Regions from separate parts of the Bacillus sp. DX3.1 genome, predicted to be linked through region 4. Evidence: riboswitches for the same ligand, from Rfam matches in the RefSeq annotation. Region 4 holds a riboswitch; each other region holds the start of a gene.
What was found. Region 4 has a riboswitch for S-adenosylmethionine ahead of metK (methionine adenosyltransferase). Riboswitches for the same ligand answer to the same signal wherever they lie in the genome.
Positions count from the first base shown of each region.

Region 1 (2,204 bases), 680 kb from region 4:
GTTCCTTGTAATGTTGCACGGATAGCTGCTCGAAATGCTTTTCCGCCACCCTGTGCACCAGCTAGATGACCATGAATACCGCCACCTGCGTTAATGACAACATCTGTGCCAAAATCACGAAGGATAAAGGGAACAAAGCCAGGATGAATACCGGCTGATGGGACAGGGAAACTACTCTTCAACGGTTCATTCTCATCAACGAGTGTTTTTGAGACAAGAAGCGCTTCTTCTTTCTCCAGTGCAACACTGCCATATGGAGATGGGAATAAAGAGAAATCTGCACCAGCATAACGAAGTAGTTTTCCAAGTAGTAACGGAGAAGAGAATCCGTATAATTTTGATGAAGTATAAGCACCGCTTACGGCAGGATGAGCCATAATGGGGATTGATATATCATCATCTTCTGCAAGTGATTGAAGTACGTCTAATCCATAAGAGAATACATTGAATAGAAGAACATCTGCACCAGCCAGGGCAGCACGTTTCGCGTTATCTTTTAAATCGTATGTGCGTCCTGATAAGTTAACCGCATATAACGTCCTATGACCATATGTTTCATATACAGACTGTAACACTTCTTTTCCTGACTCAATCCGCTGTGTGAGTGGCGTTAATGAATTTTCAAATAAAATTTCATCATCTTTTACGATATCTACACCACCGTTTGCTTGATCACGTAATTGTGTTTTTAAATATCCGATGTTGCGACCAATCATACCTTTAAAAATGCTCATAAGAAGAGGACGATCATGAACTTGTAAAAGATTTCGGATTCCTTCAATACCGAACTTTGGACCAGGGAATGTCGCTTTTAAGTCATCTGAAAACGTTAAATCGATAAGTTTTACTTCGCCATCTAGTGATAATTTTCCAAATACTGTTGTTAAAATTGCTGGTAAATCAGGACTGAAATTTAGCGCTGGATAATGAATTTTAATCAGTCCACGTGTAATTCTTTTACCAAGATAAGTATTAACATGTTCTTGTTCTTCTAATTCTTCGACACCAATGACAGTGCCTTTATGTTGTTTTAATTGTTCTTGTAATAAATGTGGTAAATGTGTCCATGAACCAATCGTTAAACCGAGTGCAATTTGCTCTGCTTTTTGCATTAAATTGTGAGAATCATCATGGATTAAATATGTTGCTGTTATTCCGCTCATTTTCATAACCTCCTAGTTAAATAAAAAAACCTCTCAGCTAAGGAGAGGTTTTTTTACAACCAGCTCCTTATCTGTCAGCATAATGCTGCGAGAATTAGCACCGTGTCTACAATTGTAGATCGGTTGCCGGGTTTCGTCGGGCTCGTCCCTCCACCTGCTCTTGATAAGAAGTATTTAGAAATGTTTAAATTTTTTCGATATCTGAATTTTTTCACATCGCATTTAATTTGTCAATGGGTTTTTAAAAATTTTTAATTTTTGGATGCGTTGGACAGCTTCTTGCAGCCGCTCTTCTGTATGTAATAATCCAACGCGTACATAGCCTTCTCCATATTCACCAAATCCAATGCCAGGAGCAACTGCTACGTGTGCCTTTTCTAACAATAAGTCAGCAAATTGTGCCGATGTAAATCCATCAGGAACGGGAAGCCATACAAAAAACGATCCATTTGGTGCGACAACATTCCAGCCAATAGAGCGGCAAGCTGTAATGAGTGCATTTCTTCGTGATTCATAGCGTTCTACCAGTTCATTCACGCAAGTTTGCGAGCTTAATAGTGCTTCACAAGCTGCTTCTTGCACCGCACCGAAAATACTGACATACATATGGTCTTGTAGTAAATTAATAGTTTCAATTACACTTTCGTTACCGATGGCAAAAGCGATACGCCAGCCAGCCATATTAAATGTTTTTGATAATGTATAAATCTCGATCCCAACATCCTTCGCACCTTTTGCTTGTAGGAAACTCGTTGGTTTTTTACCGTCAAAACCAATTGCTCCGTAAGCAAAGTCATGTACAACTAAAATATCATGCTCATTTGCAAAAGAAATCGTTTCTTCAAAAAATTCTTTTGATGCAGTAACACCAGTCGGGTTGTTTGGATAATTTAAAAACATTAATTTTGCTCTATCAGCAGTGTTGTGGTCGATTTTTGTATAGTCTGGTAAAAAATCATTTTCTGCTAATAATGGCATGGTTTCAAATTGTGCTTTCGCTAAAGCGACGCCTGATAAATAGTCAGGGTATCCGGGATCAGG
Region 1 covers NZ_CP128153.1:3,768,722-3,770,925, reverse strand. Annotated here, with positions in the region: gene mtnW (2,3-diketo-5-methylthiopentyl-1-phosphate enolase) at 1-1,163, opposite strand, end outside; SAM riboswitch class I at 1,228-1,333, opposite strand; gene QRE67_RS18730 (pyridoxal phosphate-dependent aminotransferase) at 1,386-2,204, opposite strand, start outside.
Region 1: another riboswitch for S-adenosylmethionine. It lies ahead of mtnW (2,3-diketo-5-methylthiopentyl-1-phosphate enolase); the one in region 4 lies ahead of metK (methionine adenosyltransferase).

Region 2 (2,204 bases), 490 kb from region 4:
CCAAGTAAATGAGACTGCAGACCAATTACATTATGATCCCGGCATGTTAAGTGCGTCAGCACGGGGATATTATGTTTCGTTAATAATGCGCCCATGGCCATATTAGAAATGCGCGGTGATGCTAAAGAATTATCCGCTAATGTAACAGCGTCTGCCCCAGCTCTTTTTAATGCTCTTGCTCCTTCAAAAAAGCGTTGTGTATCCAGTGTTTTTGGTGGATCTAATTCAACGATAACCGTCGTTTGTTTCTTCGCTTTCTCGGCAAGCGTAACATGATTACCAGCGCGTTTCGTTTGCGTATGAATCACTTGTGGCCGCTGGACAACCTGCTTTTCTGTAACGGGTATTACATTTTCAAGAGCACGTTTCATCCCCTGGATATGTGCGGGTGTTGTTCCACAACACCCTCCCAACAAACGGATACCTTGCTCAATAAACTTTGGTGTCATCTCTTCAAAATACGCTGGACTTCCTTCATATACATAACGCCCTTCTACATAGTTTGGAAGACCTGCATTTGGATAAGCTGACAAATAACCTTTTTTCGGAATCGATATCATTTTGAAAGCTTCCGTCATATGAAGCGGCCCTAATTGACAGTTTAGCCCAACAACATTTGCTCCGTGGTCTAGAAGCTGAGCTAACATTTTATTTACATCATTGCCGTTTTGTGTTGTACCAGCTTCATGAAGAGCAAGCTGTGCAATAATTGGAATGGTTGTTTGTTTCCGCAACACTTTAACAGCATGCAGCAATTCAAACTCATCATAAAATGTTTCTAATAACAGTCCATCAACCTCTCCCTCAAGCAAGGCACCCGCTTGCTCAAGTAGCATAAACTCACGTTCCATATCAGTCGTTGTAACCGCTCCAATATGCTTCATCCCACCAATTGTCCCTAAAATTGCATTTCTATCTGTCACTGCCGATTTTGCAAGTTTAACCGCTTCCTTATTAATTTTGACAACCTGGTTCTCCAAACCATACATGCGCAGTTTAGCTTCATTTGCACCATACGTATTTGTTTGAATGATATCCGCACCAGCAGCCACATATTGTTTGTGAATTGATATAATACGATCTGGATCAGAAAGATTTAACTCTTCAAAACTACTTTGCAAACCATGAGAATGTAACAATGTCCCGACTGCTCCATCACCGATAACAATTCCTTTTGACAATAAATCTAGTAATTTCACCTGTCTCCCTCTTTTCTATCAATATAAAAACCCCCTCTTCGCCTTGAAGAGGGGGACATCATTAATCCTCCTCTTATCATGCAAAACAAGTTGTTTTGCAGGTATTAGCACCGTTTCAAACATTCTGTTTGAAGGTTGCCGGGTTTCACAGGGCCTTTTCCCTCCACCGCTCTCAATAAGAGTTCGTCTTTATTATTTAATTATGTAACTAAAAGGAAATACGTGTACCTTTTAACAATCTTTGTTAATTTTCTCATAAATTTAGCATGAGAGAAAATAAAAGTCAATAATTATAGAGAGAAAATAAAAATTATTTAAAATAAAGTTGCAATTCTCATAACTTTTATTGTAAAGTTAAAAACATAATAAAATTTCATACAAAATATTCTTATCTAGAGAGGTAGAGGGACTGGCCCGTTGACACCTCAGCAACCATTAACGTGACCGTTAATAAGGTGCTAATTCCAGCAAATTGTGAAAAGATTTGACAGATAAGAAGAAGACTATATTCGCATAAAAGCCTTCTTCTTAGAAGGCTTTTTTTATTTTTTCCCCACTAACGGGCAGTAATATCCCACCTAAATCAAAGCAGTTAGGTGGCGGATAAACTGCTCGTTAAAGCCCGATTGATGAGGGCTAATCATCCATGAGGAATACAGCCCCACTGATGAAAGTCTAACTTTATATAAGGAGGAATTATACATGTCAACAATCGAAACAAAACTTGCCCAAATTGGAAACCGGAGTGAAAAAACAACTGGAACAGTTAATCCACCTGTTTACTTTTCAACCGCATATCGGCATGAAGGAATTGGAAAATCCACTGGCTTTGACTATTCAAGAACAGGAAATCCAACACGTCTTCTATTAGAGCATGCCATCACTGATTTAGAACAAGGTAAGCAGGGATATGCCTGTAGTTCTGGAATGGCAGCTGTTCTTCTCGTTCTTTCACTGTTCCGTTCTGGTGATGAGCTTATCGTATCAGAAGACTTATATGGAGGC
Region 2 covers NZ_CP128153.1:3,965,597-3,967,800, forward strand. Annotated here, with positions in the region: gene QRE67_RS19890 (bifunctional homocysteine S-methyltransferase/methylenetetrahydrofolate reductase) at 1-1,199, opposite strand, end outside; SAM riboswitch class I at 1,270-1,381, opposite strand; SAM riboswitch class I at 1,585-1,697, shown strand; gene QRE67_RS19895 (methionine biosynthesis PLP-dependent protein) at 1,902-2,204, shown strand, end outside.
Region 2: another riboswitch for S-adenosylmethionine. It lies ahead of QRE67_RS19890 (bifunctional homocysteine S-methyltransferase/methylenetetrahydrofolate reductase); the one in region 4 lies ahead of metK (methionine adenosyltransferase).

Region 3 (2,204 bases), 2.1 Mb from region 4:
TACAACAGGGCAAGATGATTCGAAATTTGGTTTTGGTGTTTCAACAGGTCAAGCTTTGCAAGCGATCAAAATGGCACTAGAAAAATCAAATTATAACGTGTTAGGTATCCATTCACATATTGGTTCGCAAATTTTTGAAACAGCAGGGTTTGTTCGTGCAATTGAAGTATTGCGTAGTTTCCTAGAGGAGCTAAGAGAACAAACTAGCTATACGGTGAACGTATTAAATGTTGGTGGCGGTTTTGGTATTCGATATACGGAAGGAGATACACCACTTACACTTGAGACGTATGTGCAAGCTGTAACAACTGCAGTGCGAGAACAATTTACTGCATGTGAGTATCCGCTTCCTGAAATTTGGGTTGAGCCAGGACGTAGCATTGTTGGGGATGCAGGAACGACGCTTTATACAGTAGGGGCGGTAAAAGATATTCCAGGAATTCGTAAATATGTGTCAGTCGATGGTGGGATGACAGATAATTTACGACCTGCTTTATATGGTGCACGTTATGAGGCAATGCTCGCAAATCGAGGAAAAGAAGAAGATGAAGAGGTTGTTTCGATTGCTGGAAAGTGTTGTGAGAGCGGAGATATGCTCATTTGGGATATAGAATTACCGAAAGTCGCTTCAGCGGATTTGTTAGCAATATCTTGTACGGGAGCATATGGGTATTCAATGGCTAATAATTATAACCGAATCTGTCGTCCAGCCGTAGTATTTGCAAAAGGTGGAAAATCACAAGTTGTTGTTGACCGTGAAACATATGAAAATATAATTGGGAACGATCGCATACGTATTAAAGAGCTTGTATAACGGAAAAAAGGAGTTGCTTAAAGTGAGCAGCTCCTTTTAAAAAAATAAAAAATATAAAATATATCGGAAAACTAGGATTGAAAAAAATCTGAATTATGATAAAATACAAATACAAAGAATAGCTTATCAAGAGAAGCGGAGGGAACTGGCCCTACGAAGCTCGGCAACCTGCTTATAGAAGCAAGGTGCTAATTCCAGCAAAATGGCATCCATTTTGAAAGATAAGGTAAATATATTACCGAACAGTCTTTTCGAAATGGAAAAGATTTTTTTTATGAATGAAAAAAGGGGGGCTGTTCGTGGGAGTGCGTGGACATTTTGACGAAGTAGCTGAGAAAATTCAAACAATGCTTGCGGATATGAAATATGGCTCAATTACAATTGTTGTGCAAGATGGCAAAGTGATTCAACTTGAGAAAAGTGAAAAAGTACGCTTAAAATAAAAGCGCTGACTAGAAAAACTAGAGGCGGTTTTAACCTATGTAATAGGTTAAAACCGTCTTTTTGCGTTACAGGGGGAAAAACAATGTTAACGTACGAAGCATGGAAAGAAGATGTCATTTCTTTTTCTGAGGAAGACGAAACAAAAGGCGCATTACAAGTATTACGTTGGGCGTATGAACAGTATGGGGAGGAAATCGTGTATGCGTGCAGCTTTGGGGTGGAAGGAATGGTGCTGTTACACCTTATAAACCAAGTAAATCCATCTGCGAAAGTTGTATTTTTAGATACGAACGTTCATTTTCAAGAAACGTACGATTTAATTCAGCGAGTGAGAGGAAGATTTCCTGATTTGAAAATTATTAAAAAACAACCTGCTTCTACACTCGAGGAACAAGCAAAAGAGCATGGAGAAAAGTTGTGGGAGCGTAATCCGAATCTTTGCTGTAAATTAAGAAAAATTTTACCGCTAGAAGAATCTTTAAAGGGTGGAAAAGCGTGGATATCAGGATTAAGAAGAGAGCAATCTGAAACGCGTAAACATACACAGTTTATAAACCAAGATCATCGCTTTCAATCTATTAAAATATGTCCGCTTATTCATTGGACATGGAAGGAAATATGGCGCTATGTATATAAGCATAGTTTGCCATATAATCCGTTGCACGATGTTGGATATCCAAGTATTGGGTGTGAAAAATGCACATTACCTGTGGAAGTGGGAGGAGATTCAAGGGAAGGTCGATGGTCTGGAAAGATGAAAACGGAATGTGGCCTTCATGATCAATAGGGTTATGAACATTCCTAATATAAATAAGAAGGAGTACAGAAAAATGAGTGATACAAAGGTATTAGTAAATCGAGTTGATGAAACATATGAAACAGGACATATTGTAAAGGAAATTGAATTGGACAAAATTTCTTTAAGTGATTTAAACCTTCTTGCAAC
Region 3 covers NZ_CP128153.1:1,388,562-1,390,765, forward strand. Annotated here, with positions in the region: gene lysA (diaminopimelate decarboxylase) at 1-814, shown strand, start outside; SAM riboswitch class I at 935-1,042, shown strand; gene QRE67_RS06935 (YezD family protein) at 1,114-1,257, shown strand; gene QRE67_RS06940 (phosphoadenylyl-sulfate reductase) at 1,341-2,045, shown strand; gene sat (sulfate adenylyltransferase) at 2,089-2,204, shown strand, end outside.
Region 3: another riboswitch for S-adenosylmethionine. It lies ahead of QRE67_RS06935 (YezD family protein); the one in region 4 lies ahead of metK (methionine adenosyltransferase).

Region 4 (2,204 bases):
AACACTTAAAGCAAGCACAACAATATGTAAAAGATGAAATTGGAAAATCTCCTGATCATCCGATTCGCGGTACATACAATATGATTATTGATCGCGGCAGTAAGACTTTTGGCTATGCAGTCCATAATGGAAGTAAGCTTTGGAGCGAATCTGTTAACAATGGAATTAATAAATGGAGTGAAATTACAAACGAAGGAAATAAGAAATAACATTGATAAGAAAAACGGAAATTAATTCAAAAGAAGCTTTGCGCCTTCACGCAAAGCTTCTTTCTTCTTATATTATAGACTAGCTTGCTCTTTTAAAGTTGCTGCTTTGTCTGTACGTTCCCATGAAAGGTCTACATCAGTACGTCCGAAGTGGCCGTAAGCTGCTGTTTGTTTGTAAATTGGGCGACGTAAGTCTAACATTTTGATGATACCAGCTGGGCGAAGATCGAAGTTGCTACGTACTAGTTCTACTAATACATCTTCAGATACTTTACCAGTGCCGAATGTATCAACTGAAATTGATACCGGTTGCGCTACGCCGATTGCGTATGCAAGTTGTACTTCTGCTTTTTCAGCAAGACCCGCTGCTACGATGTTTTTCGCAACATAACGAGCTGCGTATGCTGCAGAACGGTCAACCTTTGTTGCATCTTTACCAGAGAATGCACCGCCGCCGTGACGAGCATATCCACCATAAGTATCAACGATAATTTTACGTCCTGTTAAACCAGCATCCCCTTGTGGTCCACCGATTACAAAACGGCCAGTTGGGTTAATGAAGAATTTCGTTTCTTCATCCATTAATTCTGCTGGTACTACAGATTTGATTACGTGCTCTTTTAAATCGCTATCGATTTGTTCCCATGTAACTTCTGGATGATGCTGTGTAGAAATTACAATTGTATCGATACGTACTGGTTTACCATTTTCATCATACTCAACTGTAACTTGCGTTTTACCGTCTGGACGTAAATATTCTAATGTTTCATCTTTACGAACTTCCGTTAAACGACGAGCTAATTTGTGAGCAAGTGAGATTGGAAGTGGCATTAATTCTTTTGTTTCATTACATGCGAAACCAAACATTAAACCTTGGTCACCCGCACCAATTGCTTCAATCTCTTCATCAGTCATTTGACCTTCACGCGCTTCTAACGCTTTGTCAACACCCATTGCGATATCAGCAGATTGCTCATCGATAGCTGTTAAAACTGCACAAGTTTCTGCATCGAATCCGTATTTTGCACGCGTATAGCCGATGCCTTGAATTGTTTCGCGAACGATTTTTGGAATATCTACATAAGTAGAAGTTGTAATTTCCCCCGCTACCAATACTAAACCAGTTGTTACTGTTGTTTCACAAGCTACACGTGCATTTGCGTCTTTTGCTAAGATCGCGTCTAAAATTGAATCAGAAATTTGGTCACAAATTTTATCTGGATGTCCTTCAGTTACAGACTCAGATGTGAACAGATGACGTTTTTTTGTCATGTGGTAAACCTCCCTACAGTAATTGTATATATTGTACGGAACTCATCCTTAATTTGCCACAAACTGCGACATTCATATATTCTCCCACAAGTATAAAGAAAAACCTTTCCTATTTATAATAGAGGAAAGGTTTAATTTGCTACTTGCATACTGCTTTTTGCCCTTTGCTCTTATCGTTCGAGACCAATAAGCCTCGCACAGGTTTTAGCACCTATTCACTTGTCTTTACCGTACAAGTGAGGTTGCTGGGCTTCATCGGGCCTGTCCCTCCGCCAGCTCGGGATAAGAGAGTATCCGTCCCAACCTATACTAAAGAAATGATATTTATTTGTCAATTAATATTCACATATTCCTACAAGTTTTTCACATTTTTTGTCGAATGAAATATCTAGAAAAGAAATAATACATTCGCACAAACAAAAACAAATAAATAGTATACATTATTTATATGATTGTGTTATACTCTTGATGGGGATTACGAGAAATAATTCATTAAATTAAAAAGGATGGTATGTAACTATGAGTACTGTGAATGTCCAAATTGGATTACATGAATTACTGAACGGAAGCAATGCACAGGTTCAATTAAGCGTTCCACAATTAGTGGAAAAAGTACTAATGAGAAATGAAGGAAAATTAACTTCTACTGGTGCAGTTTCTGCTTCAACAGGAAAATATACAGGACGTTCTCCTAAAGATAAATTCATTGTGAAAGAAACATCG
Region 4 covers NZ_CP128153.1:4,453,480-4,455,683, forward strand. Annotated here, with positions in the region: gene QRE67_RS22340 (VWA domain-containing protein) at 1-209, shown strand, start outside; gene metK (methionine adenosyltransferase) at 282-1,481, opposite strand; SAM riboswitch class I at 1,649-1,770, opposite strand; gene pckA (phosphoenolpyruvate carboxykinase (ATP)) at 2,001-2,204, shown strand, end outside.